DNA from 4 places in the Phyllobacterium sp. RCAM01083 genome. Region 2 is predicted to be linked to each of the others. Evidence: riboswitches for the same ligand, from Rfam matches in the RefSeq annotation. Region 2 holds a riboswitch; each other region holds the start of a gene.
What was found. A riboswitch is a leader RNA that binds a small molecule or an ion and turns the genes downstream of it on or off. The one in region 2 is predicted to bind cobalamin.

Region 1 (7,740 bases), 1.3 Mb from region 2:
ATCAGCACGACGATGGCCGCCAGCATGCCGCCGCTGAAGGCGGCAATCGGCAGGGTCCAGATGCCGAAGCGGTCGCCGATGACCGTAATCACCGAGACTGCTCCCGCCGCCGCACCATTGGAAAGGCCGAACAGGAACGGATCGGCGAGATCGTTGCGGGTGACGGTCTGCAGCAGCGCGCCGATGATGCCGAGCCCGGCCCCAACGCAGATGGCAAGGATGACCCGCGGCAGGCGCAGGTCGACAATGATCTTGCCGACCGGGCCATTGACGGCGGTATCGGAGAGGCCGGAGGCATGGGCGAGAGCGCGCAGGACATCGCCGAGCGGAATGACCGTTGCCCCATAGGCAATCGACACGAGGGCGAGGGCCAGAATGGCCATCACCCCCGTCATGAGTGTCAGATGCTGACGGAAAGGCAGATGCACTCAGAAGGCTTCCGGATGCATGGCCTTGGCCATCTTGGCGATGGCCTCGATATTGGCCGGTCCGGGCGTCAGTTCCGCATAGCGCAGGGCGACGAAGCGGTTGTTCTTGACGGCGTCGGTTTCCTTCATTGCCGGATGCGATTTGAGGAAGTCGAGCAGCTTCTGGTAACCCGCATCATCCTGATAATCGAGGAGGACAAGGAATTCCGGATTGCGCGTCGCCACGGTTTCCCACGAGGTGGTGCCCCAGCTGGTGTCGAGATCGGCCATGATATTGGTGCCGCCGGCTTCGCTGATCATTGCCGTGGGAATGGCGAACTTGCCCGCTGTAAACGGCTTGTCCTCGCCGGAATCGTAGAGGAAGACGCGGGTGCCGCTCTTGTCGCCGATCTTTGTCTTGATCGCCGCGAGTTCTGTCTTCCAGGCGCTGACGAGTTTATTCGCCTCGTCTTCCCTATCGAAAATCTTGCCGAGCTTTTCCATGTCGCCATAGAGCAGGTCCATGGTGGCGGCGGGCCGGGACTTGTCGAGATGGATGCAGCTTTCGGTCAGTTCAAGTGTCTTGATGCCGTGCGGCGCCAGCGTGTCGGGGGTGACCTCACCGCCCGGCTTCATGCCGTAATTCCAGCCGGCGAAGAAGAAATCCGGTTCCGCCGCAATGAGATTTTCAAGGGTCGGATATTTCGGCGCAAGCTCGGGAATGGCGCCCAGCTGTTTCTTGAAGGCGTCGTCGAGCTTGTACCAGCCGGTAATGCCCGAAACCCCGACCATCGAGGATTGCAGGTGCAGGGCGAAGGCCATTTCGCTCATGTTGATGTCCTGGATGACCGCACGCTTGGGCGCGGCCTCGAAGGTGACGGGCTTGCCGCAACTGTCGACCGTCACGGGAAACGCCCATGCGGGGGCGGACAGCGCCGACAAGGCGAGGGCGAGCAGCATTCTTTTCATCAAATTCTCCGTAGCTGAGCAGTTTGTTTTGTGGTTGGTCCGGGTGCTTCGAACACCATGAGATCGCGATCCTGCGAGGGATGGCGCAGGCGCAGGACATCGAGATCGAAGACATCGCTGACGATGCGCGGCGTCAGCGTTTCGTCGGGCGTGCCGGCGGCGACGAGCTGGGCGGCATGCATGACGGCAACGTGGGTGGCAAACGGCGCCACCAGCGGCAGGTCGTGCAGCACCGCTATAACAGTCACATTGAGACCGGCCACCAGCGCCAGCAATTCGCTGCGCGCCTTCGGGTCGAGGTGATTGGTGGGTTCGTCGAGAAACAGGATGTCAGGCTGCTGGGCGATGGCGCGCGCCAGCTGCACGCGCTGCCTTTCGCCGCCGGAGAGCGAGCCGATGGGACGGCGCGAAAACGCGGCGATCCCGGCGCGGAGCAGGGCTTCCGTCACGATATCCCGGTCCTTCGCCTTGGTCAGGGTGCCGGTGTGCGGAATGCGGCCAAGGGAGACATAATCGTCAACCAGCAATTGCGGGTCCGGCATGTCGGTCTGGCCGACGAAGGCAAATCTCCTGGCCCGTTCCTTCGGCGGCAGCCGGTCTATTGCCGTACCGTCGAGATGGACGTTGCCGGAGGAGGGGCGCAGCAGCCCGGCCAGCATGCGCAAAAGCGTGGATTTCCCCGCGCCATTCGGCCCGATAATGGCAAGTCGCGCGCCGCGCACGATGTCGAGCGATACCTCGTCCACCAGCGTCTGGCCGGCGGTGCGGAACGTCACCTCGTCGGCACGCAGGGCAACATGGCTCATGGGCGGATATCCGTGACTGCAGGCAAGGCACATGGTGTCAAATCCCAACCGGTAAACGTCGTCGCGTTATCGCGGACGCGTCGTTCTCGTATAGTAACGTTATAACATTGGTCAATGCCTGATGTATCATAGGTGCGCCGGAATGCGTGCGAGAGTCTTGTCCCAAAGGCCTTGCGGGCGCTGTGATGCCTTGGACCAGCCATCGGCGAGCGCGTGATACATCCGGGCGAAGTCCAGAAGATCGGCAAAGTCCGTGGCGGGATCGATATCGCCGAAGAGATATTGCGCCTTGCCGGGCGCCCGGAACGCCACCGTGCAGGGTCGTTCGCAGCCCGCCATGCAGCCAACACCGCGCACCTCATAGCCGAGCTGGCCATCGAGTTCCGCCTGCAGCCTGTGGGCAAGGGCCTGTCCCGGTCGTGACAGGCCGTCGACCGCCTTGCACAGGGTGCAGACGATAATCTGGTGATCGGGTCTTGGCGTGGTCATGCCGGTGCCTTGCCTTGTGGACAAAGGTTAGGGGAACGCGGCCAATGCACCATCGCGACAATGCGGGAGAGGACATCGCATCGCTCCCGGCACACCCCGTCCGGTTCGAATTGTAGATGAGATGGCAGGTCTCCTGGCTCGCGGGTCTCAGCTTCGCCTTGCCTTCCCGACCTTCCGGTCAGTGGCATGTCAGGCATCGCTCACCGCTTACAGTTGCGGGGGCAGCCACGGTCTCGGTCCCTTTTGGGTACGCCTCACCGTGTTCCCTTTTCATCTCCCGCGTTGTCGTGCGGAAGAAACCATCGGCGCGGATGCTATGCGGCCAGCCGCGCAGTTGCAAGCACGTTTATGCGGCAATTTTTGCCGCTGCCAAAATTTTTGGCAAATGAAAGATTTCAATTGGCCGGTAACGCGTTAGAGTGCTGGGAGCATTTGTGGAACCGCAGTTTTTTGAATCAGACTTTTGAGGCGATATGGCAATTCACGCAGCAGTCTATCATCTGACACACTACAGGTATGACCGGCCCATCATGCTCGGGCCGCAGATCATCCGGCTCCAGCCGGCACCCCATTCCCGGACAAAAGTTCTCAGTCATTCCCTGAAAGTCAGTCCGGCCAATCATTTCGTCAACCTGCAGCAGGACCCCTACGGCAATTTCCTCGCCCGCTTCGTCTTTCCCGAACCGGTGACGGAGCTGAAGATCGAGGTCGATCTCGTCGCTGATATGACCGTCTACAATCCATTCGATTTCTTCGTCGAACCGGTCGCCGAGACCTGGCCGTTCAGCTATCCCGAAGAGATCAGCGACGACCTGTCGATCTATATGAAACCGGAACCGGCAGGACCGCTGGTTTCGGCTTTCCTTGCAACCATCGATCGCAGCCCGACGAACACGGTGAATTTCGTCGTTGATCTCAACGCACGTATCCAGCGCGAGATCGGCTATGTCATCCGCATGGAAACCGGGGTTCAGGAACCGGACGCAACCTTGAACCTGCGCTCGGGATCGTGCCGGGATTCAAGCTGGCTGCTGGTGCAGGTGTTGCGCAATCTCGGTTTTGCCGCGCGGTTCGTCTCCGGCTATCTCATCCAGCTGAAGCCCGATCTTGTCGCCATCGATGGTCCCGCCGGAACGGACAAGGATTTCACCGATCTGCATGCCTGGTGCGAAGTCTACCTGCCGGGGGCGGGCTGGATCGGTCTCGACCCCACCTCCGGGCTTCTGACCGGTGAAAGCCACGTACCGCTTGCCGCCACCCCGCATTACCGCAATGCCGCACCGATTTCCGGCATGGCGGAATTCGCCAATGTGGAATTCGGTTTCGATATGCGGGTGACGCGCGTATCCGAGCACCCGCGCATCACCAAGCCCTTTTCCGACGAATCCTGGAATGCGCTCGATGCGCTCGGCGAAAAGGTGGACGCGATCCTGAACGAGAGGGATGTGCGCCTGACTATGGGCGGCGAGCCCACATTCGTGTCCATCGACGATTTCGAATCGGGCGAATGGAACACCGATGCGGTCGGGCCGACCAAGCGCGAAAAGGCCGACAAGCTGATCCGGCGGCTGCGCGAGCGTTTTGCGCCGGGTGGTTTTCTGCACTACGGGCAGGGCAAGTGGTATCCGGGCGAGAGCCTGCCGCGCTGGACGTTCTCGCTTTACTGGCGCAAGGACGGCAAGCCGATCTGGGTCAACCCCGATCTGATCGCGCCCGAGAACGGCAAGGCTGACGTCAAGCCGGAAGATGCCGGAAAACTCCTCGTCGCGTTGGCGCAGGCGCTTGGCGTTGAAGAAGAGATGGTGGCGCCCGCCTATGAAGATCCGGCTGAATGGATCATCAAGGAGGGCAATCTTCCCGACAATGTCGATCCGTCCAACTCCAGGCTCAAGGATCCGGAAGAGCGCAGCCGCATCGCCCGGGTTTTCGAGCGGGGCCTGACCGAGCCAAGCGGTTTTGTCCTGCCGGTGCAGCGCTGGAACAGCCAGGCCTCCGGCCCGCGCTGGCGCAGCGAAAAATGGAAGACGCGGCGCGGCAAGCTGTTCCTGGTGCCGGGCGATTCGCCCGTCGGATACCGTCTGCCGCTCGGCGCCCTGCCGCATGTTCCGGCCTCGGAATATCCCTATATCGTGCCGGTCGATCCGTCGGTGGATCGCGGGGCGCTGCCGGACCCGGCACCGCAGGCGCGTGAGAACATCCTGGCGGTTGCCTCTTTCAACGCTGATGAAGGCAACCAGCAGGAGCGGGTCGAGCAGGAACTGGGGGAAATCGGCGGGGCCGTGCGCACCGCCATATCGGTCGAGCCGCGCGACGGGCGTCTCAGCGTGTTCATGCCGCCGGTGGAGGCGCTCGAGGACTATCTGGAACTGGTTGCGGCGGCGGAAGCTGCCGCCCACAAGCTCGGGCTGCCGGTTCACATCGAAGGTTACAGCCCGCCGCAGGATCACCGCATCAACGTCATCCGTGTCGCACCCGATCCCGGCGTGATCGAGGTGAATATCCATCCGGCCGCCAATTGGCGCGACTGCGTGGCAACGACAACGGCAATCTATGAGGAAGCCCGCCAGACGCGGCTCGGTGCCGACAAGTTCATGATCGATGGCCGCCATACCGGTACCGGCGGCGGCAACCATGTGGTGGTCGGCGGCGAAACACCGGCCAACAGCCCGTTCCTGCGCCGTCCTGATCTGCTCAAAAGCCTTGTCCTGCACTGGCAGCGGCATCCATCGCTGTCCTACCTGTTCTCCGGCCTGTTCATCGGGCCGACCAGCCAGGCACCGCGCATCGACGAGGCGCGGCATGACAGTCTCTACGAGCTGGAGATTGCCCTCTCGCAGGTGCCGCGGCCGGGCGAGGGCACGCCGCCTTTGCCCTGGCTGGTCGACCGGCTGTTCCGCAATCTTTTGGTGGATGTCACCGGCAACACGCATCGTTCGGAAATCTGCATCGACAAGCTGTTCTCCCCCGATGGTCCGACCGGCAGGCTCGGGCTGGTCGAATTCCGCGGTTTCGAGATGCCGCCCAATGCGCGCATGAGCCTTGCCCAGCAATTGCTGATCCGCGCGCTGATCGCCCGGTTCTGGAACAATCCGATTCAGGGCAGTTTCGTCCGCTGGGGCACGGCGCTGCATGACCGTTTCATGCTGCCGGCCTATGTCTGGCAGGATTTCATCGATGTTCTCGCCGATTTGCGCGAGAACGGCTTTGATTTCCGCCCGGAATGGTTCGAGGCCCAGCTGGAATTCCGCTTCCCCTTCTGCGGGGAAATCGAGAATGAGGGTGTGAAACTGGAAATCCGGCAGGCGCTGGAGCCATGGCATGTGATGGGCGAGCAGGGTGCCATCGGCGGCACGGTGCGTTTCGTCGATTCCTCGGTGGAACGGCTGCAGGTCAAGGTCGACGGCTTCAACCCGGCCCGCTACAGCGTTGCGTGCAACGGGCGCGAGGTGCCGCTGAAGATGACGGACAGCCAGGGCACGGCGGTTGCCGGCGTGCGCTACAAGGCGTGGCAGCCGCGCTCCGGCCTGCATCCGATGATCCCGGTCAACACGCCGCTGGTTTTCGACATTTACGACCAGTGGTCGCAACGGGCGATCGGCGGTTGCGTCTATCATGTCGCACACCCCGGCGGGCGCAGCTATGATACGTTCCCGGTCAATTCGAACGAGGCCGAGGCGCGCCGGCTGGCGCGTTTCGAGCCGCGCGGCCATACGGCCGGCGGATATGAATTGCGCAGGGAGCAGCCATCGGGGGAATTTCCGATGACCCTTGATCTGAGAAGGCCGAGGCATTGAGATATGGTTGGCATCATGGCTGTGCGTGGTTCGACAGGCTCACCATGAGGGAGCGGGAGGATTGCAGGCAGACATATCCTGCGACGTGGCAGATTGACGTTGCAAACCACGCCTTTCCTCATGGTGAGCCTGTCGAACCACGCACTCCTGTCCTGCAGCACTCACAAACCGGTTATCGATAGACACATGTCACAGAGCGTGAAAACCAACCTACTCCCCGGTCTCCTTGCCAGCTACAAGCCCCTGCAGGGCGTGGCGGACGAGATGATCGATCCCAGCGGGACAGTGCGGCCCGGCTGGGAAAAGCTGCTGCGTTCGCTCGACACGCTCGGCCCCGAAAAACTCGCCACCCGCTTTGCCCGCGCCAACCAGTATCTGCACGATGCGGGTGTGTTTTACCGGGTCTATGACGAGACCGGCACGCAGGAGCGCGAATGGCCGCTCGCTCATGTTCCGCTTCTGATCAACGAGGATGACTGGCGCGCCATCACATCAGGGCTGACCCAGCGCGCCGATCTCCTGGAGGCTGTCGTTGCCGATATCTATGGCGACAACCGGCTGGTGCGTGATGGCCTGCTGCCGCCGGATCTGATTGCCTCGAACCCCGAGTTCCTGCATCCCGTCGCCGGTATCAAGCCGGCCAGCGGGCATTTCCTGCATTTCTGTGCTTTCGAGCTGGGGCGTGCGCCCAATGGCCAGTGGTGGGTGCTGGGCGACCGCACGCAGGCGCCTTCGGGTGCCGGGTTCGCCCTGGAAAACCGCGTTGCCACCACCCGCGCCCTTTCGGATATTTCCGGCGCGATGAACGTTCATCGTCTTGCCGGTTTCTTCAAGGATTTCCGCGATTCCCTGCAGAGCCTGATCCACGATCCCGCAGGGCGCGCGGCCATTCTCACGCCCGGCCCGAACAATGAAACCTATTTCGAACACGCCTATATCGCCCGCTATCTCGGCATCATGCTGCTGGAAGGCGACGACCTGACCGTGAGCAAGGGCCGGGTCATGGTGCGCACCGTGTCCGGTCTGAAGCCCATCGATGTTCTGTGGCGGCGCATGGATGCCGCCTATATGGACCCGCTGGAGCTGAAGTCGGATTCGTGGATCGGCACCCCGGGCATGGTCGGCGCGCTGCGCCAGCGTTCCGTCTCGCTGGTCAATGCGCTGGGATCGGGCATTCTCGAAACCCGGGCGCTGCTGGCCTTCCTTCCTGCGATCTCGAAGGCCCTGCACGACCGCGATCTCGCCTTGCCGAGCATCGCCACCTGGTGGTGCGGC
Region 2 (7,740 bases):
ACGACATCATGCACACGCGCGGGACGGACTGGATCAACAATTTCTGGAAGGTGCTGGCCAATGACCCGAAACTGCTCAAGCGCACGTGGGAGAGCCTGAAGGAAGTCATGGCGCCCGGTGCGCTCGATCCGCTGGTCAAGGAGATGATCTATATCGCCGTTTCCGCCACCAACAATTGCGACTATTGCAGCTGGTCGCACACGGCCTCCGCCCGCGCCAAGGGCATGACGGATCCGCAGCTGATGGAACTTCTTGCGGTTGTCGGCATGGCCAATGAAACCAATCGGCTCGCCAATGGTTTAAAACCACCGGTCGATGCCGCGTTCAAACCAAAAGGGTCCAAAGCATGAAATCTCCGACGAAGCGCCGTACACCCGTTCACGACATGCAGATGGCATCCATGGTCATCGCCATGCGCCTGCCGATGATGATGCTGGAGGGGATGACAGAGACGTCTTCCAAGCCGGAATCCACCCGGGCCGTGTCCGAAAAAATGGCGGCGGTGACGGACGGTGTCGTCGCGGCGCAGCTGTCGGTGATCAATTCGGCAGCGACCTTCTGGCTGGATGTGTGGAGCGGCAAGTCGCCCGCCGCCATCGCCAAGGCCACCGTCGATAAAGCGACACAGGCGGCGCTCCGGCCAGGCCGCAAAACACTGCGGGCCAATTACAAGCGTTTGAGCGGCACAGGCTGAATTAAGGCAGGTTTTCGGCTTTTCTATCCGCGCCATCGTTGATTTTGCTGGTGTTTCCGTGAGAACACCAGCAATTGCGGCAACAGGGATGCGGTTTCAGCATGGCTGCCATGCAAATTTGCACGGGTCGTTGCTGTAAATGCGACACGCCATGGCGAAAAAACGTGATCAAACTTTAGGCAAAAAGCGCATTTGAGCGGCAACAAATGTTTTTACCCTCAGGTGCCCAAATGCTTTACATCTTCAATCGCAACAATCGCGTCCACATTGCCTGGAATGCCACGGAAAAGCGCAATGCGCCATCCGGCAATGCCAAGAGCGGCATCGCGTCGGCGGTTTCGTTCATCTGGACCCGTTCGGCCGGCTGATCGTCCACGCATCGGACTATTCCGGAAACCGCTGTCCTGTCGGGGCGGCGGTTTTTCTTTGTGCTGTTCTCTGATGAAGACCCAAGTCAAAAACCGCCCTGTCCGTGAGGAACAGTGCGGTTTTTTGCCAAGTGACGCATGGCTTTCTGCCGTACGATACGCTGGCAGAAATTACAGCTCCGGTACGCAGTACCTGATCCGGAGCATGGAGCAGGGTCTTGTCCGCTCCATGCAAAGTTTTAACCGGACATCGTTACCGCGAGGTTAGCGAGACCTTAAGCAAATCTAAATTTTGAAAATTTCCCGGCTTTTCCCGGCGCGGTCAGCCTTCACGCGTGGCCTCGCGCAGATAATTGATGATGCCGGAGAAGTCAGAACCTTCGTTCCCGGCGGCGCCGAAGGCCGCATAGATTTCTTCCGCGTGCTGCCCGAGCGGTGTCGCGGCACCGACACTTTTGGCGGCTTCCTGTGACAGCTTCAGATCCTTCAGCATCAGGGCGGCGGCAAAGCCCGGCTTGTAGCTGTTGTTGGCTGGCGATGTCGGCACGGGGCCGGGGACCGGGCAATAGGTGGTCAGCGACCAGCACTGGCCCGACGAGGTCGAGGCGACGTCGAACAGCGCCTGATGCGACAGCCCCAGTTTTTCAGCGAGCGTGAAGGCTTCGCTGACGCCGATCATGGAAATGCCGAGGATCATGTTGTTGCAGATCTTGGCGGCCTGACCGGCGCCGGGCTCGCCGCAATGGACGATGCGGCCGGCCATGGGTTTCAGGATTGGCTCGGCGACAGCAAAGGCGTCGCTGGCGCCGCCCACCATGAACGTCAGGGTTCCCGCCGCCGCACCGCCGATGCCGCCGGAGACCGGAGCGTCGACCGAGAGCAGGCCATGGGCCTTGGCGATGCCGTGCGCCTTGCGGGCGGAATCCACATCGATGGTCGAGGAATCGATGAGCAGCGCACCCGGTTTGGCTTTTCCGGCAATCTCCGCATAGACGGACAGGACGTGCTTGCCTGCTGGCAGCATGGTGATGACGACATCGGCATCCGCAACGGCGGCAAGCGCGCTCTCAGCAATGGTCACGCCATTGATTTTGGCGGTTGCCAGATTGTCCGGCAGGAGGTCAAAACCCAGTACCCCATGGCCTGCCTTGACCAGATTGGCGGCCATGGGGTTGCCCATATGGCCAAGACCGATAAAAGCGACTGTCGTCATCGCAGCATTCTCCCTGATAGTGTTCCCGTGTGTCGGATGCGGTGTGGTTCAGCGGCCCATCATCGAGCGGGAAATGATCACCCGCATGATTTCATTGGTGCCTTCCAGAATCTGATGGACGCGCAGGTCGCGCACCAGCTTCTCCACGCCGTAATCGTGCAGGTAGCCGTAGCCGCCATGAATCTGCAACGCATCATTGGCGACGTTGAAGCCGGTATCGGTGACGAAGCGCTTGGCCATGGCCGACCATTTCGACGCATCATGCGCCTTGCGGTCGAGTTTTGACGCGGCGGTGTAAAGCAGGACGCGGGCGGCGGACAGTTCCGTTTCCATATCCGCCAGCTTGAACTGAAGGGCCTGGAACTGGTTGATCGCCTTGCCGAACGCCTTGCGCTCGGACGCATAGCCGACCGCCTTGTCGAGGGCGGACTGGGCACCGCCGAGCGAGCAGGCGGCAATGTTGAGGCGTCCGCCATCAAGCCCGCCCATGGCGATCTTGAAGCCATCGCCTTCCGCCCCGAGGCGGTTTTCCACGGGAACGCGGCAATTGTCGAAAATCACCTGCCGGGTGGACTGGGCATTCCAGCCCATCTTGTGTTCATTGGCACCGAAGGACAGGCCGGGCGCATCCTTCGGGATGATCAGGGTCGAAATGCCCTTCGGGCCATCTTCGCCGGTACGCACCATGGTGACGTAAAGGTCGGTATCGCCTGCGCCTGATATGAACTGCTTGGCGCCGTTGAGGACATAGTGGTCGCCGTCCCGGACCGCGCGGGTCTTGAGGGCGGCGGCATCCGAGCCGGAATTGGGCTCGGTCAGGCAATAGCTCGCCAGCCATTCCATCGAGGTCAGCTGCGGCACGAAGCGCTGGCGCTGTTCGTCATTGCCGTAGAGATCGATCATCCATGTCGCCATGTTATGGATCGAGATGAAGGCGGAGAAGGCCGGGCAGGCGGCAGACAGGGCTTCGAAGATCAGCACCGCATCAAGGCGTTTCAATCCCGAACCGCCGAATTCTTCCTTGGTGTAGATGCCGCCCATGCCGAGCGGGCCGGTCTCGCGAATCACGTCGGCGGGGAAATGCTTGTCCCGGTCCCAGGCCAGCGCGTTCGGTGCCACGCGGTCCGCCGCGAAGGCGCGCGCCATGTCCTGAATCGCCAGCTGATCCTCGTTGAGTTCGAACTGGCCGGACGCCGTATCAACGACCGCATCCATGATAACCTCCCTGTATTCCTCTTGATTTCCACTCTATCGCAAGCGCGGGGCCGCGCAACGATTCAGATAGGTTTTGCCGGGGGCTAGGAAGAGAAAGACATATCCGCTACTCAAAGCCCATGACGCACGCAATCATGTTGCAGGGAACAGGGTCAGATGTTGGTAAATCCGTCCTGGTGGCCGGACTTTGCCGGCTTGCGCGCAACCGCGGATTAAAGGTTCGGCCGTTCAAACCGCAGAACATGTCGAACAATGCGGCGGTCAGCGACGATGGCGGCGAGATCGGGCGGGCGCAGTGGCTGCAGGCCGTCGCCTGCGGCGTACCATCCTCGGTACATATGAACCCGGTGCTCTTGAAACCGCAATCGGAGACCGGCAGCCAGATCATCGTGCAGGGCAAAGTCTGGGGCCAGGCCAAGGGGCGCGACTACCAGACATTCAAGGCGCAGCTGCTCGATGCGGTCATGGCGTCGTGGGACATTGTCCGTGAGGGCGCCGATCTGGTCATCGTCGAGGGGGCGGGGTCTCCCGCCGAAATCAACCTGCGGGCGGGCGATATCGCCAATATGGGCTTTGCCATCCGCGCCAATGTGCCTGTCGTTCTGGTTGGCGATATCGATCGCGGCGGAGTGATCGCCTCGCTCGTCGGCACCCATGCGATCCTGCAGCGGGAAGACCGCGAGATGATCGCCGGCTATATCATCAACAAGTTTCGCGGCGACGTCTCGCTGTTCGATGACGGTCTGAAAGCCATAACGCAGTTCACCGGCTGGCCGTCATTCGGCGTGGTGCCGTGGCTGAAGGACGCGGCGCGGCTGCCGGCCGAGGATTCCGTCGTGCTGGAGCGTCTGGTGAAGGGCGAGGGCCGGGCGCTGAAGATCGCCGTGCCGGTGCTCGACCGCATCGCCAATTTCGATGATTTCGACCCGCTGATGGCCGAACCGCAGGTGGATGTGGTGATGGTGCGCAGCGGCGAGCGGCTGCCTGCCGATGCGGGACTGGTCATCATTCCGGGGTCCAAATCCACCATCGGCGACCTCCTGCGCTTCCGCGAGAACGGCTGGGACAGGGATCTCGACCTGCACCGGCGGCGCGGCGGCCACATCATCGGCATATGTGGCGGTTTCCAGATGCTTGGCCGGACCGTTCGCGATCCCGACGGCATCGAGGGCAGCGTGACGGAGACGGCAGGGCTCGGGCATCTCGATATCGACACGGTGATGGAGCCGGAAAAGACCGTGCGCAACGTGGCGGCGCAGTCGCTGCCGTTCGACCTGCCGCTCGATGGCTACGAGATTCATCTGGGCCGGACGACCGGCCCGGACTGTTCGCGCCCGGCCGTGCGCATCAATGGCGTCAACGACGGCGCCATATCGGCGGACGGCAAGGTTTTCGGCACCTATCTGCACGGGCTTTTCGGGGCGGACCGGTTTCGCGCCGCGCTGCTGGGCACGATGGGCATTGCCGCTGAAGCATTCGACTACAAGGCCGGGGTGGACGCCGCGCTGGATAGTATCGCCGCCGAGCTTGAAACAGTGCTGGATGTGGACGCGCTGCTCGCATGTGCCGCTGCCTGAGCAAACCGCGCAGATTCCATTGACATTTCCCGTGGGGGGTGAATAACGTCCCAGCCATGATTGGTTCCCATATTGGCCAAAGGCCAAGGGATCAAAAGGGAATGCGACGGTTGTACCCTCAAGGGCGACCCCACCGCAGCCGACCCCGCGACTGTAGAGCGGCGAGGATCAATGCAAAGCCTGACGCATATGCAGAAGGCAGCCACTGGGAAACCGGGAAGGCGGCATTCATCCTGTGACCCGCGAGCCAGGAGACCTGCCAGTCATAGAGCGTTTCCCAGGAAACGCTCGGGGCAATCCTGCCCAAGAACCGAAGGGTCGTGTCCCTTCAGGCCCAGCACGGAGGTTGTTATGGCTGCTCGCATTGTATACGCGCTCGTTTCCCCGCCCGCATTCCGCTTGATCGTACCTGACGGATCATCGCGATTGCAGTGACGGCGATGCCCCAGCTGAATCACGGTGTAACGTTCATTCTCGGCGGTGCCCGCTCGGGCAAGTCCAGCTTTGCCGAAGGCCTGATCATGGCTTCCGGCCTTGACCCCGTCTATCTCGCAACCGGCAGGTCCTGGGATGAGGAAATGTCAGTCCGCATCGACCTGCACAAGGCGCAGCGCGGTTCATCCTGGCACACCATCGAAGAGCCGCTCGATCTGGTGGACACCCTGCAGGGGGTTGCTGCCGAGGGAAAAGCGATCCTCGTCGATTGCCTGACGCTCTGGCTGACCAATCTGATGATGGCCGAGCGCGATATCACCGCCGAGACACGGCAGCTCGTGCAAGTGCTGCCGAAACTTCCGGGCTCGATCGTTCTGGTTTCGAACGAAGTGGGTCTCGGCATTGTACCGGAGAACCGCATGGCGCGCGATTTTCGCGACCATGCCGGACGTCTCCATCAGGCCGTGGCACAGGCCGCGGCAACAGTCTATTTCGTGGCAGCCGGGCTGCCGCTCACCATGAAGGGATAGGAATATGCAGGGTCAGAAGATTCCAGCAACGGTCATCACCGGTTTTCTCGGTTCGGGTAAAACCACGATGATCCGCAATCTGCTCGAAAATGCCAATGGCAAGCGCATCGCGCTCATCATCAACGAGTTCGGCGATCTCGGTGTCGATGGCGGCCTGCTGAAGGGCTGCGGCATCGAAGCCTGCCGGGACGAGGATGTGATCGAGCTGAACAATGGCTGCATCTGCTGCACCGTCGCCGATGATTTCATCCCGACCATGACCAAGCTGCTCGACCGTCCCGACCGTCCGGATCATATCGTCATCGAGACTTCGGGCCTCGCGCTGCCGCAGCCTCTGGTTGCAGCCTTCAACTGGCCGGAGATCAAGACGCAGGTGACGGTTGACGGTGTCGTCACCGTGATCGACGCTTCCGCCGTGTCCGAAGGCCGTTTTGCCGATGACCACGACAAGGTCGATGCCCAGCGCATCCAGGACGAATCGCTCGACCATGACAGCCCGCTTGAAGAACTGTTCGAGGACCAGATCCGTGCCGCCGACCTGATCGTGCTGAACAAGAGCGACCTGATCAGCGACAAGCAGCTCGACGGCGTGCGCGGCGATGTGCAGAGCCGCTCGTCGCGCTCGCTCAACATGGTATCGGCCAGCTTCGGCAAGCTCAGCAATGAACTGCTGCTCGGTCTCGGCGTCGGCACCGAAGAGGACATTGCCAACCGCAAGTCGCACCATGAAATGGACCATGAAGCGGGCGAAGAGCACGACCATGACGAGTTCGAAAGCTTTGTTGTCGGGCTTGGTCCGGTGGCCGAACCCAAAAACTTTGTCGAGAAGCTGAAGGCCGTGATTGCCGATCACGACATCCTGCGCCTGAAAGGCTTTGCCGATGTTCCCGGCAAGCCCATGCGGCTGGTGGTGCAGGCCGTCGGCACGCGCATCGAGCATTACTTCGACCGCGCGTGGAACCCGGGCGAGGAACGGCAGACCCGTCTCGTCGTCATCGGACTGCACGATATCGACAACGATGCCATCACATCGGCGGTCACCGCCGCTGCCGCTGCCTGACGATAGGATATTGAATGCATCTCCTGCTTGCCCAGAAAGGCACCATCGCTGAAGGCACCGAGGCCATCGACCTCGGCCAGACGCCGGGAGATGTGCTGTTCCTGTCCGCCGCCGATACGGAACTGGCGAGCCTTGCCGCCGCACGGCGGCAGGGCGACGGCGCGGTTTCGCTGCGCCTTGCCAATATGATGAGCCTGTCGCACCCGATGTCCGTCGATGCCTATGTCGAGCGGACGGCGCGCCATGCCAGGCTGATCGTCGTCCGGGTGATCGGCGGCGAGAGCTACTGGCCCTATGGCCTCGAAGCGCTGCATGCCTGCGCGGTCAATCACAAGGTGCAGCTTGCGGTGCTGCCGGGGGATGACAAGCCCGATCCGGGGCTCGACCGGTTTTCGACCGTCGCCCGGCATGATCGCGATGCGCTCTGGCATTATCTGCTGGAGGGTGGGGCGCAGAATGCCCAGCGCTTCCTCGACTATTGCGCGGCGTTGATGTCTTCCGGCGAGAAGCCGCAGGAGGCTGCGCCCCTGCTCAAGGCCGGGTTATGGTGGCCCGGCAATTCAGCACCCTCGCTGGACGCGATGCGCCGTGACTGGACGGACGGCGCGCCTGTCATTGCCATCTGCTTCTACCGGGCGCTGGTGCAGA
Region 3 (7,740 bases), 300 kb from region 2:
TGACAATCCTCCTGACAACCTTATGTCAGGAGCCTGCCGCTTCCGGCGACTTTTGCGGACTTGGCTCTTTCCATTTTGCCGGACTCCCACCATATTCAACCCATGGTTAAATCTCCTGACAAATATAACGCGGATGGTTTCGGCGAAGCGTCGCAATCGGAACTGGAAGGCACACCGCTCTCCGGTTCGATCAGCGATTGGGCCAAGCAGATTTCCGAGGAAACGGCCAAGCCGCAGCCCAAGGTGACGAAGCCGAAGAAGGCAGTGGCCAAGTCAACCAGCAGTTCCAGGACCTCGCGCGGCACCTCCATCGGCGGATCGAGCGATCCGAAGACGCGCGCCGCGGCCGGACTGAACCCGGTCGCCGGCCTGGATATCGCGTTGGAGGACACCGCCAACCTGCCCGCAGGCGGCGCCACCGCCACCGTTGCCGCGCTCTCCGCCCTGATCGAAAGCGGCAATCCGCTGTTCAAGAACGGCACGGCCTGGCAGCCGCACCGCCCTGCCCGCCCTTCGAAATCCGAAGGCGGCATTGCCATCCGCATGGAAACCGATTTCCAGCCCTCGGGCGACCAGCCGACGGCCATCCGCGATCTCGTCTCCGGCATTGCCGACGATGACAAGACCCAGGTGCTTTTGGGTGTCACCGGTTCGGGCAAGACCTTCACCATGGCCAAGGTCATCGAGGAGACCCAGCGCCCGGCCCTGATCCTCGCGCCCAACAAGACGCTGGCGGCGCAGCTCTACGGCGAGTTCAAATCCTTCTTCCCCAACAATGCGGTCGAGTATTTCGTTTCCTATTACGATTACTACCAGCCGGAAGCCTATGTGCCGCGCTCGGATACGTTCATCGAGAAGGAATCGTCGATCAACGAGCAGATCGACCGGATGCGCCACTCGGCCACCCGTTCGCTGTTGGAACGCGATGACGTGATCATCGTCGCCTCCGTCTCCTGCATCTACGGTATCGGATCGGTCGAGACCTATACGGCCATGACCTTCGAGATGAAGATCGGCGACCGGCTCGACCAGCGGGCGCTGCTCGCCGATCTGGTGGCGCAGCAGTACAAGCGGCGCGAGATGGATTTCACCCGTGGTTCGTTCCGGGTGCGCGGCGACACGATCGAACTGTTCCCGGCCCACCTTGAGGACCGGGCCTGGCGCATTTCCATGTTCGGCGACGAGATCGAGACGATCACGGAATTCGACCCGCTGACGGGGCAGAAGACCGGTGACCTCAGCCAGGTGAAGATTTACGCGAACTCGCACTATGTGACGCCGCGCCCGACGCTGAACCAGGCGATCAAGTCGATCAAGGAAGAGCTGAAGCACCGGCTGGTGGAACTCAACCAGGCGGGACGCCTGCTCGAAGCGCAGCGGCTGGAGCAGCGCTGCACTTTCGACCTGGAAATGCTCGAGGCCACCGGTTCCTGCGCCGGCATCGAGAACTATTCGCGTTACCTCACCGGCCGCAAGCCGGGCGAGCCGCCACCCACGCTGTTTGAATATATCCCCGACAATGCGCTTGTTTTCATCGACGAAAGCCATGTGACCGTTCCGCAGATCGGCGCGATGTACAAGGGCGACTTCAGGCGCAAGGCAACGCTGGCCGAGTACGGCTTCCGCCTGCCCTCGTGCATGGACAACCGTCCGCTGCGTTTCGAGGAATGGGACGCCATGCGTCCGCAGACCGTTGCGGTTTCGGCGACCCCGAGCAATTGGGAAATGGAAGAAGCCGGCGGCGTGTTCGCCGAGCAAGTCATCCGGCCGACCGGCCTGATCGATCCGCCGGTCGAAGTGCGTCCGGCCAAATCGCAGGTCGACGACGTTCTCGGCGAAATCCGCGAGACATCGGCAAAGGGCTACCGCACGCTGGTCACTGTCCTGACCAAGCGCATGGCGGAAGATCTGACGGAATATCTGCACGAGCAGGGCATCCGCGTGCGCTACATGCACTCGGACATCGATACGCTCGAGCGCATCGAAATCCTGCGTGACCTGCGGCTCGGCGCCTTCGACGTGCTCGTCGGCATCAACCTGCTGCGCGAGGGCCTAGACATTCCCGAATGCGGGTTCGTCGCCATTCTCGATGCGGACAAGGAAGGATTCCTGCGCTCGGAAACATCGCTGATCCAGACCATCGGCCGCGCCGCCCGCAACGTTGATGGCAAGGTCGTTCTTTATGCCGATCATGTGACCGGTTCGATGGAACGGGCCATGGCCGAAACCAGCCGCCGCCGCGAGAAACAGGAAGCCTACAACACGGCCAACGGGATCACGCCCGCCAGCATCAAGAAGAACATCGGCGACATCCTCAACAGCGTGTACGAGCGCGATCACGTCCGGGCCGATATTTCCGGCTTTGCCGAGTCCGGCGCGATGATGGGCAACAACCTCAAATCGCACCTCGAACATCTGGAAAAGCAGATGCGCGAGGCTGCCGACGATCTCGACTTCGAAGTGGCGGCACGGCTGCGCGACGAAATCAAGCGGCTGCGCGAGACGGAGCTGGCCATATCGGACGACCCGATGGCGCGCGAAGTGGAACTGGAAAGCCCGGTCAGCGGCCGCACCAAGGGCCGGCACAATGCCGGCCGCGCCATGCACCGCGTGGTCACTGACGAGAACAGCGATCCGAACTCGCCGCTGTTCCGCAAGAACACGCTGGACGAGATGACTGTCGGCCGGACCGAAAAGCCCGTGCGCGGCGCCGTGCCGGAAAAACCAGCCGGTCCCGGCGGCACGAACCGGAATGACGATACCATCATTCGCCGCGAGCGCAGCGGCATCGGCTCCTATGAGGACGCAAACGATGCGCGCAAGAAACGCCGGCCGGGCAAAACGGGGCGTCCGGGGCGGTAGATCAGAATACTCACCCCCCTCTGGGCTGCCGCCCATCTCCCCCACAAGGGGGGAGATCACGTCGGCATCAATGGTTTCGCGTTCTTTTCGATGCCGAAGATTGGCTGAACGGTTCTGAAAGCTGATCTCCCCCCTTGTGGGGGAGATGCCCGGCAGGGCAGAGGGGGGTGTAAATCCCCTCCCTACTCCGCATCCCTGCCGAACACCTCCGCACCGACCCGTTTGATCTCCCTGGCAAAATCGGGGTCGTCCACGGCGCGCGCCAGCACCACGGTGCCCACCAGCCCCGCCATGATGGCGATGGCCTTTTCGCGCTGCCGGGCTTTGCTGCGGCCGGTCACGGCGTTAACGAGAATATCGAGAAGCGCCTTGGTGCCCTCGGTGAAACGCGAACGGACGGGACCGCCGCGACGGGCGATATCCGGCGCCAATGCGGCCATCATGCAGCCGCTCATCTGTCCCTCGCCATGGGCATCACCCGCCAGATAGGATTGGGTGATCGCGCCGAGCGCATCGTCAGGCGACGCCTCGGACAGGCTGGTCCACCGCCGGACCGACAAAGCCATGGCCGCCGCGCAGGCCTCGGCGATCAGGTCATCCTTCGAATTGAAATGACCATAGAAACCGCCATGGGTGAGCCCCGCGCTTTTCATCACATCGGCGACGCCGATGCCGTCAAAACCCTTTTCGCGGAACTGCTGTCCGGCGATCTCGATGATGCGGGCGCGGTTCTGTGCTGCCTGGTCCCTGCTGACGCGCATGAAACAATCCTTCAAAAAAACTGCATTGACAATTTATATGATGACCGTCATCAATAGTCAATATGATGACCATCATCTAAAAGCCGATTACCCTCCAGGGAACACGAACATGATTTCATCGCCTCTCGCTGCCGCGCTCGCCCGGCGCAATGTCCACTATGGCTGGGTCGTCGTATCCGTCACCTTCCTCACCATGCTTGTGACGGCGGCGGCCGTCGGCGCCCCGGGCGTGCTCATCGTGCCGCTGGAAAAGGAATTCGGCTGGACGACGGAACAGATCGCCACCGCCTTTTCCATCCGGCTGCTGCTGTTCGGGCTGATGGGGCCATTCGCTGCGGCGTTCATGAACTATTTCGGCGTGCGGAAGGTCGTGTGCGTGGCGCTTGCGCTGATCGCCGGCGGCTCCTTCCTGTCCCTCGGTATGACGCAGATCTGGCAGCTCATCCTGCTGTGGGGCGTGGTGATCGGTTTCGGCACCGGCCTGACCGCCATGGTGCTCGGTGCGACAGTTGCCACCCGCTGGTTCACCGACCGGCGCGGGCTGGTGCTGGGCATGCTGACCGCAAGCTCGGCCACCGGGCAGCTGGCTTTCATGCCGCTCATGGCCTCCATCAGTGAAAACTACGGCTGGCGCGCGGCGACCATGATGGTCTGCGCCCTGCTCGCCGTCGCAGCGGCCGCCGTCTTCCTGCTGATGCGGGACCGCCCATCCGATGTCGGCCTGCCCGCCTATGGCGAGAAGGACGTGGCCAAGACCGCACCGATTACCGGCGGTCTGCTGTCGCTCATCATCCTGCCGCTGGCCACCCTCAAGGAAATATCCCGCACCAGCACGTTCTGGGTGCTATTTGCCACCTTCTACATCTGCGGCGCCAGCACCAACGGCCTCATCCAGACCCACTTCGTCGCGCTCTGCGGTGATTACGGGCTTGCGGCCGTCACCGCCGCCAGCGTGCTCGCCATGATGGGTTTCTTCGATTTCTTCGGCACGATCGGCTCCGGCTGGCTGTCCGACCGGGTCGATAACCGCTGGCTGCTGTTCTGGTATTACGGCCTGCGCGGCGCCTCGCTGCTGTTCCTGCCCTACAGCAATTTCTCGATCTACGGCCTGTCGCTGTTCGCCATGTTCTACGGCCTCGACTGGATCGCCACCGTGCCGCCGACGGTCAAGCTGGCAACGGACCGGTTTGGCCGGGAGAAGGCCGGCATGGTGTTCGGCTGGGTCTTTGCCGGTCACCAGCTCGGCGCAGCGTCGGCGGCCTATGGCGGCGGTTTTGCCCGTACGGAATATGCGAGCTACCTCCCGGCCTTCTTCACCGCCGGCATCCTGTGCCTGATCGCCGCGCTGCTGGCGCTGACCATCCGCAAGAGCAGCAAGGACGACCGCGTCGGCGAACCCGCCATCGCGCACTGAACTGAAGATGTAACCATATAAATATGTCTTTATGTGTTATTGACAGCCTACGGGCACGCGCCTACCATACCCCGCATCGTGGTTCTCTGCGCCTTCGGGCGCAGAGCTAAGAGGGAATACGGTGCGATCGCTGCCAGCGGTCCAATCCGGAGCTGCCCCCGCAACTGTAAGCGGCGAGTTCTCGTCAATTTCGTGTCACTGATCCCAGGACGGATCGGGAAGGCCTGACGAGAGCACCGACCCGCAAGCCAGGAGACCTGCCTCGATAGATAACGTCCACGGGCGGGGTGTCCGGTGTGTCGCTTGCAAGCGGACGTCTTGGGCGCCCGTATTTCCTGCATGCGTACGCCTGACCTTTGCCCTCAACCATCGGGGTAAAGAACTATGTCTATCACCACAAGCAATCTGGGTTTTCCGCGGATCGGCAAACGGCGCGAACTGAAATTCGCGCTGGAAAAATTCTGGTCGGGCCAGTCCCATATCGTCACCCTGCAGGATATCGCCGCCGGGTTGCGTGAGGAGAACTGGGCCTTGCAGCAGAAGCTCGGCCTCGATCACATACCCAGCAATGATTTCTCGCTCTATGACCACGTGCTGGATACAAGCGTCATGCTGGGCGCAGTGCCCCAGAGCTACGAATGGCAAGGCGGACCGGTTTCGCCCGAAACCTATTTCGCCATGGCGCGCGGCAGCCAGGGCGGCCATGATCACGGCGCCTGCACCCGCCACGGGGTGGCCGCACAGGAAATGACGAAGTGGTTCGATACCAACTATCATTTCATGGTGCCCGAACTGACAAAGGGGCAGGAATTCACCCTCGGTTCCAACAAGCCGGTCGACGAATACCGCGAAGCGAAGGAGCAGGGCTTTGACACGCGCCCGGTGATTCTCGGGCCGGTTACATTCCTCAAACTGGCCAAGAGCAAGGACGCACAGCTCGACCCCCTATCACTCCTTCCGGGTCTCCTGCCGGTCTATACGGAAATTCTGCGCCGCCTCTCCGCCAACGGCGCCGAATGGGTGCAGATCGACGAGCCCGCACTGGTGCTCGATCTCGATGAAAGCACGCAGACGGCATTCCGCGTGGCATATGAATTCTTCGCGCGCGCCCTTCCCCGCCTGAAACTGTTGCTGACGCCCTATTTCGGTGCGCTTGGCGACAATCTCGACCTGGCGCTCGGGCTGCCCGTTGCCGGCCTGCATCTCGACCTGTGCCGTGCACCGCAGCAGCTCCAGACGATCGTAACCCAAGCGCCTGCCGGACTTGTCCTGTCGCTCGGCGTCATCGACGGCCGCAATGTCTGGCGGGCCGATCTCGAGGCCGTCCTGCGGCGTATCGAACCGGTGATCAGCCAGCGGGGAACAGATCACCTCATTCTCGCCCCATCCTGTTCGCTGCTGCACACGCCTGTCGATCTCGAACTTGAAACGGACATCGACCCTGACTTCAAGAGCTGGCTGGCCTTTGCCACGCAGAAGCTTGAGGAATTGTCGATCCTTGGCAGGGCGATCAACACCGGGCGGGACAGCGTCCGGGATGAACTGGCAGCGGCCGCGACGGCAGTGCAAACCCGCAGGACGTCGAGCAAAATTCATGATGCGGCGGTCAAGCGGCGCCTGCAGGCGGTGACGGCGGAACTGTCGCGGCGTCAAAGCCCCTATCCCGCCCGCCGGGAAAAGCAGAAATCGCTGGGGCTGCCGGATTTTCCGACCACCACCATCGGTTCCTTTCCGCAGACGGAAGGGGTGCGCAAGGCGCGGGCGGAACATGGCAAGGGGGCGCTGACCGCAAATGCCTATGCCGCCCTGCTGCGCAAGGAAACGGAAAATTCCATCCGCTGGCAGGAGGAAATCGGCATCGATGTGCTGGTGCACGGGGAATTCGAGCGCAATGACATGGTGCAGTATTTCGGCGAACAACTGTCGGGCTTTGCCTTCACCCGGCATGGCTGGGTGCAGAGCTACGGCTCGCGCTGCGTCCGCCCGCCAGTCATTTTCGGCGATGTCAGCCGCCCGCAGGCGATGACGGTCGAATGGGCAGCCTACGCCCAGTCGCTGACGAACAAGCCCATGAAGGGAATGCTGACGGGGCCGGTGACCATGATGCAATGGTCGTTCGTGCGCGACGATCTTCCGCGCGATCAGGTCTGCCGCCAGATCGGACTGGCATTGTGGGATGAAGTGAGCGATCTGGAAAAAGCCGGAATCCGCATCATCCAGATCGACGAACCGGCCATCCGCGAAGGCCTGCCCATCCGCCGGGCCGATTGGGCTGCCTATCTCGACTGGGCCACCGAATGTTTCCGCCTGTCCGCTTCAGGCGTTCAGGACGAAACGCAGATCCACACGCATATGTGCTATTCGGAGTTCAACGATATCATCGACTCCATTGCGGCCATGGATGCGGATGTAATCTCCATCGAGACATCACGGTCGAAAATGGAACTGCTCGATGCGTTCGTGACCTACCATTATCCCAACGAGATCGGGCCGGGTGTCTATGATATCCATTCACCGCGCATCCCGCCGGTGGATGAAATGGCTGGCCTGCTGCGCAAGGCCCGGAAGAATCTTGATCCCGACCAGATTTGGGTCAATCCCGATTGCGGCCTGAAAACCCGCAAATGGGAAGAGGTGAAACCAGCCCTCGTCAACATGGTCGAAGCCGCAAAGCTTCTGCGACTTGAGCAATAGACGTCAGTG
Region 4 (7,740 bases), 170 kb from region 2:
ATTCATGCCTCCCACGATCAATTGAAAGGGTGGCGCGTGATTAGTCAATCCACAATAAATTCTGCGTAAATTCGGGTATCTCCATGGGTTTTTGCACAATAAATAATCACGCACTGTGCACTGCAATTTTATTTTGCAAAACCTCTTGCAAACGACAAAAACTTGCCGCAAAACTTCTTTCCGAAAGAGATTGGATCCTGTGTCTTCTCTCGATCGTCCCCGGCTTTCATGGCTGAAAGAACGCTGATTTGCGGCGTCGGGGGGATGATTGTCCGGACCGGGATATCCAGGCACTTGCCAGTTACATGGCCGTTCCGGGGGGAAGAGGACGCTCCCCAAATGCGGCACCAGAGGGGAAACCGGGTGACGGAAATATCCGCACCCGGTTTCGCTCGTTTTGGAGGACGGTTTTCATTTCCGTTGTGCGTGGTTCGACAAGCTCACCATGAGGGAAGTGGTAGCTGCAATGCTAATCGGAAACATTGCAGGATATGGCTCCCTGCAATTCTCACTCTCCCTCATGGTGAGCTTGTCGAACCACGCACGACAGGAATGCAAACATCCTGCAAAACGCCCGGTCATCCCGAAATAAACAGCGCGTGCATTGCCACCCGCGCCCCTTTCGCCTACATACGGCGCAAATTCATGTCCCAAAAATCCCGAACATCGGAGTGACGCGCGTTATGGCACGCCAATTCATTTACCATATGGCCGGCCTGAACAAGGCATACGGAACCAAGAAGGTTCTCGAAAACATCCATCTTTCCTTCTATCCCGATGCCAAGATCGGTATTCTCGGACCGAACGGTGCGGGTAAGTCGACGATCCTCAAGATCATGGCCGGCATGGACAAGGAATATACCGGCGAAGCCTGGCTGGCCGACGGTGCCACGGTCGGCTACCTCGCGCAGGAACCCTATCTCGATCCCACCAAGGACGTGATGGGCAACGTCATGGATGGCGTCGCGGACAAGAAGGCCGTTCTCGACCGCTACAACGAACTGATGATGAACTATTCCGACGAAACCGCCGATGAAGGCGCCAAACTGCAGGACATCATCGACGCCAAGAACCTCTGGGATCTGGAATCCCAGGTGGAAATGGCCATGGAAGCGCTGCGCTGCCCGCCCGGTGATTCCGGCGTGGAAAAGCTGTCCGGCGGTGAGCGCCGCCGTGTGGCACTGTGCCGCCTGCTCCTCTCGCAGCCCGATCTTCTGCTCCTCGATGAGCCGACCAACCACCTTGACGCCGAAACCACCGCCTGGCTGGAAAAGCACCTGCGCGAATATGCCGGCTCCGTCCTGCTGATCACGCACGATCGCTACTTCCTCGACAATGTGACCGGCTGGATTCTCGAGCTCGACCGCGGCCGCGGCATCCCCTACGAAGGCAATTACTCCGCCTATCTCGGTGCGAAGGCCAAGCGCATGCAGCAGGAAGGCCGCGAGGACGACTCGCGCCAGAAGGCTCTGGAGCGCGAGCGCGAGTGGATTTCCGCCAGCCCCAAGGCACGTCAGGCCAAGTCGAAAGCCCGTATCAAGGCCTATGACGCGCTGGTCGATGCCGCCAATGAGCAGCGTCCCGGCGATGCGCAGATCATCATCCCGGCAGGCGAACGGCTGGGGCAGGTGGTTATCGAAGCCGAGAACCTCACCAAGTCCTTCGGCGACCGCGTTCTCATCGAAAACCTGACCTTCAAGCTGCCGCCCGGCGGCATTGTCGGCATCATCGGTCCGAACGGTGCGGGTAAGACCACGCTGTTCAAGATGATCACCGGACAGGAAAAGCCGGATTCCGGCTCGATCCGCGTCGGTGAAACGGTTCATCTCGGTTATGTCGACCAGAGCCGCGATCACCTCGCGGCGGAGAAGAATGTCTGGGAAGAAATCTCCGGCGGCAATGAAATCATCAAGATCGGCAAGAACGAGATGAATTCGCGCGCCTATGTCTCGGCGTTCAACTTCAAGGGCGGCGACCAGCAGCAGAAGGTCGGCAATCTCTCCGGCGGTCAGCGTAACCGCGTGCATCTTGCCAAGATGCTGCAGTCCGGCGGCAATGTCCTGCTGCTCGACGAACCGACCAACGATCTTGACACCGAAACGCTGGCGGCTCTGGAAGACGCGCTGGAAAAATACGCCGGCTGCGCCGTTATCATCAGCCACGACCGCATGTTCCTCGACCGGCTGGCGACGCACATCCTGGCCTTCGAAGGCGACAGCCACGTCGAATGGTTCGAAGGCAACTTCCAGGACTATGAGAACGACAAGATCCGTCGTCTCGGACCGGACAGCGTCAATCCGAAGCGTCCGAGCTACAAGCCTCTGACACGCTGATGCGACCGGGAGGGCGGCAACGCCCTCCCATCACCAATTTTGACGTTTCCATCAGTGATATTGGCTGGTTTTAACAAGCAATTTTCCTAAGATGCGGCTGATTTCACCGGAGTGCCGTCATGACAGATCTTTTCGCAACCAGAACGGACATCCTTCCGGCCCGCAAGATTGTTGGGCGGGTGAGCGGCCTGTTCCAGGCGCCGAAAGACAGTTTTGTCACCGCTGCCACGGACACGCTCGATCTCACCTTTGAAGGCATCCGCGGCGATTATCATGCCGGCCTGACGCGCCGGTCCGGCGGACGAGAACCTTGGTATCCGCGCGGAACGGAGATGCGCAACGAACGGCATATTTCCGTTCTGGCGGCCGACGAGCTTGCAATGATTGCCAGCGCCATGGGCCTTGCGGAAGTCAAACCCGAATGGATCGGTGCCAACATGGTTGTCGATGGCATTCCCTCGCTTTCCATGCTGCCGCCGCGCACGCTGCTGTTCTTCGAAGGCGGAGTGACGCTGAAGGTCGACGGGCAGAACGCGCCGTGCAAGGTCGCCGGCCGTTCCATCGCCGAGCGGGCGCAGACGGCGGATCACACCGCGACGGCGCTTGACTTCGTCAAGGCGTCGAAGCGGCTGCGTGGCATCGTCGTCTGGGTTGAAGTACCGGGAATCATCCGTTCCGGCGAAAAAATCGATGCGCGCCTGCCGGAGCAATGGATTTATCCCGGCTGACGCTTGCGTCCTTCGCCGATCTGTGGCGAATGGAATGCAGGTCCGGTGCCTGCATGCAGGAGAATCGGGAAGCCGGTGCAAATCCGGCACGTGCCCAACGCTGTATAGGGGATGGGCCGCGCAGTTTGCCACGGGGAAACCCGGAAGGCGCGCGGTTCAGGTGAACCTCAGTCAGAAGACCGGCCGGACCGGATAGCCGAAACCGCACGGACAGCGGGGAGGTGTCAGGGGTCAGGGCAATCTGGCCCTCGCATTGTTGGGAGCAAACGATGCACGACTCTGCCTGTGGTCCCGTGGCCGCCGCCGATTTTTCCGCGGACGAGCGCGCCGCCGTCTACAAAGCCATCCATACCCGCCGCGATGTGCGCGACCAGTTCCTGCCAAGGCCCGTCGACGACGATGTGCTGCTGCGGCTGCTCGATGCCGCCCATCACGCGCCGTCGGTGGGGTTCATGCAGCCGTGGAATTTCATTCTCATCCGCGATGCGGCACGCAAGGCCGAGGTGCATCAGGCCTTTACCCGCGCCAATGCCGAAGCAAAGGCCATGTTCACCGACGAGCGCCAGGCGCTCTACGCGTCGCTGAAGCTTGAGGGCATCGTGAAGGCGCCGGTCAATCTGTGCATCACCTGCGACCGGACACGCGGCGGCGATGTCGTTCTGGGGCGCACCCATAACCGGCAGATGGATGTCTACAGCACCGTCTGTGCCGTGCAGAACCTGTGGCTGGCGGCGCGGGCGGAAGGCATCGGCGTCGGCTGGGTCAGCATCTACCACGACCGGGACATGCGCCGCATTCTGGCCATCCCCGATCATGTCGAGATCATCGCCTATCTCTGCATCGGCTATGTCGACCAGCTCTACGATCAGCCGGAGCTGCAAAAGCGCGGCTGGCGCGAACGGCTGCCGCTGGACCAGCTCATCTATGAAGATCAGTGGAATGCCGGCGCCGAAGTCAGCTCGGATCGTCCTCGTCCGGATCCAGCAGCCGCGTCGCCCGCCATTCCGTCAATTTCCGGTTGATCGCCTCGAGCACGAAGAAGCGGGCCGACTCCTTGTCATAGCCCTCGTCGCGCAGCGCATCGTAGTCCGTGTGCAGATGGCGGACATGGGCGACCGTGGCCAGCCACACCGCAATGGGTGGCGGCAGGCTTTTCATGTGCGGTGCCGTGGCGGCAGCGCGTATGGGCTCGGAATCCGAATAGGGCACGGCCGGCAAAAGCAGCGTCAGCGCCTTGCCGATGGCCCTTTGGCGGTTGGTTCCTGAACTCATTGCACTGTCTTCCCGCCGATTCGCTGATCGATATACCAGCCTATTTCAGACGCGACAAAATTTGCCGTCAACGGAAAAACAAAACTTGCCAAATCTGTATTTCTCACATAAACATATCTTTATATCTTTTGAGGATACCTTGATGGACAAACGTGATCTCAATCTTGACCTGATGGTCGATACGCTGAAAGCAGCGGCGGAACCCAGCCGCCTGCGCATTCTGGCGCTGTTGTCCCGGGGGGATCTGACGGTTTCCGATCTGACCTCCATCCTCGGGCAGTCGCAGCCGCGCGTCTCCCGCCATCTCAAGCTGCTGTTCGAAGCCAATCTGATCAACCGTTATCAGGAGGGGTCCTGGGCCTATTTCCGCCTCGCTGAATCCCTGGTGGTTGGCGATATCGCCCGAATCCTGCTTGATCGTCTTGATGTGTCCGATCCATTGCTGGAGCGTGATATCGAGCGGCTCGGCTCGGTGAAGCTGCAGCGCCGTGAGCGGGCCGCCGCCTATTTCAGTGCCAATGCCACCAGCTGGGACGCTATCCGTTCGCTGCATGTGCCGGATGGCGCGGTGGAAGCCGCGCTGACGAAGATCATCGGGCGCACGCCGTTCCAGGCGATGCTTGACGTGGGCACCGGCACCGGCCGTCTTCTTGAACTGTTTGCCCCGCTTTACGTGCGCGGTGTCGGCATCGATATCAATCGCGACATGCTGACCATTGCCCGCTCCAATCTTGACCGGTCGGGCATCACCAATGCGCAGGTCCGCCAGGGCGATGTCTATTCGCTGCCGGTTGACCGGGAGTCCTTCGATCTGGTGACCGTTCATCAGGTGCTGCACTTCCTCGACAATCCTGCCGAGGCCATTCGCGAGGCCGCACGCGCCTTGCGTGCGGGCGGGCGCATGCTGATCGTCGATTTCGCCCCGCACGATCTTGAATTCCTGCGGGACAGCCATGCGCATATACGGCTTGGCTTCAACGACAACCAGATGCGTGACTGGCTGACCGAGGCCGGGCTGGCGCTGGAAAACAGCATCGAACTCGAACCAAAAGACAAAGACAAACTGACCGTCAAACTGTGGTTGGCACGCGACCCACGCCTGCTGATCGCTGATCCCGCTTTAACCTCCCGCGTAACGGAGAGTGTCTGATGAGCTTTTTCCGCCAATCCCGCCGTGCCGACCTTGGAACCAATATCAAGGTTTCCTTTGAATTCTTCCCGCCGAAGACCGAGGTGATGGAAGAGCGCCTGTGGGAAACCGTGACGCGTCTTGCGCCGCTCAATCCCGAATTCGTGTCGGTAACCTACGGCGCCGGCGGTTCCACCCGCGAGCGCACGGCCCGCACGATCAAGCGCATCCTGACCGAAACGGACGTGAACGCCGCCGCGCACCTGACCTGCGTCGATGCGACGAAGGAAGAGGTTGATACCGTGGTGCGCGAATTTGCGGCCATGGGCGTGAAACGCTTCGTTGCCCTGCGCGGCGATCCGGCCGGCGGCGTCGGTGCCCACTACAAGCCGACACCCGGCGGTTATGAAAACGGTGCCGATCTCGTCGCCGGGCTGAAGGCCTTTGCCGATTTCGACATTTCCGTTTCCGCCTATCCGGAAAAGCATCCGGAAAGCCCGGATTTCGCCACCGATATCGACATGCTCAAGCGCAAGGTCGACAATGGCGCGACGCGGGCGATCACGCAGTTCTTCTTCGAGAACGATCTCTACGAGCGTTATGTCGAAAAGGTCCGTCGCGCCGGTATCTATATTCCGATCCTGCCGGGCATCCTGCCGATCCATAATTTCACGCAGGTCACCAATTTCTGCTCGAAGGCCGGGACCCATATTCCGGCATGGCTGGCCGAGCGATTCGAGGGGCTGGAAAACGATCCGCAGACCCATGCGCTGGTTTCATCGGCTGTGGCTGCCGAGCAGGTTCTCGATCTGGTCGAGCGCGGCATTCAGGATTTCCATTTCTACACGATGAACCGGGCCGACCTTGCCTTCGCCATCTGCCATCTCATCGGCATCCGCCCTGCCAGTGCGCCGCTGGAACCGGCATTGGCCGGCGCCGCCTGATATCGCGCTCCAATGTTGAATTGGAAATGGCCCGGTTGCTGCAACCGGGCCATCCAAATTTGTCTGTCACCTTCTTAGAGCAACAAATGCCCAAATGGCACCGTTCTGCCGAAGGGAATTTGGTTCAAGGTCGAGGGGGGTGGCGAGACCGATGTCTTTCCATCGGGCGACGCCAAAGCCCGATGGAATTGGGCCAAATTCACTCGGCCCTTCGGGTTTCCGGCTGGCGGACAACCACTTTGTCAGGCAGCTTCGTCCGATGGAAAAACATCGGTCTTGCTACCTTCCTAGTGGATTGTCTCGCCATCCGAGAAACAGAACTGGTGCCCTTTGAGCAGTTGTTGCTCTCCGGTCAGAGACCATCTCCACGGCGCTCTTTTTTTCAATCAGGGTATGAGTCCTACGACCATTGCACCGATAAATGCGAACGCTGCACAGATCATGAGGACGTTCATCGAACGCGTAAGTCCCATTGTTTGTCTCCTGCAGTTAACCGTCTTAGCATAGCGGAAAATTGCCACAGAAAAAGCGGAAATGTTACCGCGGTGTGACATGATCTGTAGAAATTTTTTGCTCTGCAATGGTAAGTTTCTGAAATGAAACACATTTACGGGAATGAAAAATCGTCAATTCACGATAAAATGACCGGGAATTTGGTTTATTTTTGCATTGCACCAAAACGCGACGCGCGTGTTTTCCCGCCGATTTATGACACAGTTGCGCCGCAATCCCGACCGGGAAATGCCAAGCCGTGCCCGTTAGGATTTGTTGAAAACTCTATCTTTTTCGCGGTTTTTGCAACGCTGCAAGCAGCCTGCCGTCAATGGTCAGAAGGCCAAGGGCGATGAGCGCCATGCCGGCAAAATCCTTCAAACCCAGTTCCTCCCCGAGAAAAACTGTTCCAAGCAGGATCGCGCTGACGGGAACCACCAGCGTGACCAGCGAGGCATTGGTGGCGCCGCCGGCCCGGACGATGGAAAAGAACAGGATGTAGGCGAAGGCGGTGGAGAGCAGGCCGAGGCTGAACACGGCCGCCCAGACGCCCTGATCGGGTGCGGCAAAATCCGGCATGCCGCCGGAGAGAAGCACGACGGGGATCATGATCAGCGTCGAGGCCGTCATCTGGCCGGTTGCCGTCACCGTTGGCGGAATGCCCTTGAACCGCTTGGCGAGGATGCTGGCGAAGGCATAGGAGAGGGTGGCGGTGAGCACGGCGATTTCCGCCCACAGCGGTCCGCCCAACCCGGAGAGCACGCCGGGCCCGATCATCACCACCGTGCCGAAGACGCCGAGAAGGATGCCGGCGATCTTGTTGGCGCTGATCTTTTCATCGA

Region 1: it holds a riboswitch for cobalamin, as region 2 does, so the genes downstream of both, ACZ25R_RS16315 (DUF1636 family protein) here and cobU (bifunctional adenosylcobinamide kinase/adenosylcobinamide-phosphate guanylyltransferase) in region 2, are expected to answer to the same signal.
Region 3: it holds a riboswitch for cobalamin, as region 2 does, so the genes downstream of both, metE (5-methyltetrahydropteroyltriglutamate--homocysteine S-methyltransferase) here and cobU (bifunctional adenosylcobinamide kinase/adenosylcobinamide-phosphate guanylyltransferase) in region 2, are expected to answer to the same signal.
Region 4: it holds a riboswitch for cobalamin, as region 2 does, so the genes downstream of both, bluB (5,6-dimethylbenzimidazole synthase) here and cobU (bifunctional adenosylcobinamide kinase/adenosylcobinamide-phosphate guanylyltransferase) in region 2, are expected to answer to the same signal.

Annotation. Positions count from the first base shown of each region.
Region 1 covers NZ_JBVFZN010000005.1:1,929,953-1,937,692, reverse strand. The annotation lists gene ACZ25R_RS16330 (FecCD family ABC transporter permease) at 1-395, opposite strand, end outside; gene ACZ25R_RS16325 (ABC transporter substrate-binding protein) at 429-1,376, opposite strand; gene ACZ25R_RS16320 (ABC transporter ATP-binding protein) at 1,376-2,182, opposite strand; gene ACZ25R_RS16315 (DUF1636 family protein) at 2,309-2,671, opposite strand; cobalamin riboswitch at 2,778-2,990, opposite strand; gene ACZ25R_RS16310 (transglutaminase family protein) at 3,145-6,465, shown strand; gene ACZ25R_RS16305 (circularly permuted type 2 ATP-grasp protein) at 6,652-7,740, shown strand, end outside.
Region 2 covers NZ_JBVFZN010000005.1:581,483-589,222, forward strand. The annotation lists gene ACZ25R_RS09460 (carboxymuconolactone decarboxylase family protein) at 1-350, shown strand, start outside; gene ACZ25R_RS09465 (hypothetical protein) at 347-694, shown strand; gene ACZ25R_RS09470 (hypothetical protein) at 925-1,062, shown strand; gene mmsB (3-hydroxyisobutyrate dehydrogenase) at 1,385-2,275, opposite strand; gene ACZ25R_RS09480 (isobutyryl-CoA dehydrogenase) at 2,324-3,490, opposite strand; gene ACZ25R_RS09485 (cobyric acid synthase) at 3,610-5,067, shown strand; cobalamin riboswitch at 5,112-5,345, shown strand; gene cobU (bifunctional adenosylcobinamide kinase/adenosylcobinamide-phosphate guanylyltransferase) at 5,508-6,032, shown strand; gene cobW (cobalamin biosynthesis protein CobW) at 6,037-7,092, shown strand; gene cobN (cobaltochelatase subunit CobN) at 7,107-7,740, shown strand, end outside.
Region 3 covers NZ_JBVFZN010000005.1:279,829-287,568, reverse strand. The annotation lists gene uvrB (excinuclease ABC subunit UvrB) at 103-2,862, shown strand; gene ACZ25R_RS08115 (TetR/AcrR family transcriptional regulator) at 3,045-3,623, opposite strand; gene ACZ25R_RS08110 (MFS transporter) at 3,733-5,037, shown strand; cobalamin riboswitch at 5,100-5,316, shown strand; gene metE (5-methyltetrahydropteroyltriglutamate--homocysteine S-methyltransferase) at 5,422-7,731, shown strand; gene ACZ25R_RS08100 (CGNR zinc finger domain-containing protein) at 7,735-7,740, opposite strand, start outside.
Region 4 covers NZ_JBVFZN010000005.1:413,736-421,475, forward strand. The annotation lists gene ACZ25R_RS08685 (alpha/beta fold hydrolase) at 1-2, opposite strand, end outside; gene ettA (energy-dependent translational throttle protein EttA) at 684-2,333, shown strand; gene ACZ25R_RS08695 (MOSC domain-containing protein) at 2,453-3,061, shown strand; cobalamin riboswitch at 3,088-3,263, shown strand; gene bluB (5,6-dimethylbenzimidazole synthase) at 3,331-4,083, shown strand; gene ACZ25R_RS08705 (DUF2293 domain-containing protein) at 4,016-4,333, opposite strand; gene ACZ25R_RS08710 (ArsR/SmtB family transcription factor) at 4,476-5,483, shown strand; gene metF (methylenetetrahydrofolate reductase [NAD(P)H]) at 5,483-6,406, shown strand; gene ACZ25R_RS08720 (DMT family transporter) at 7,184-7,740, opposite strand, start outside.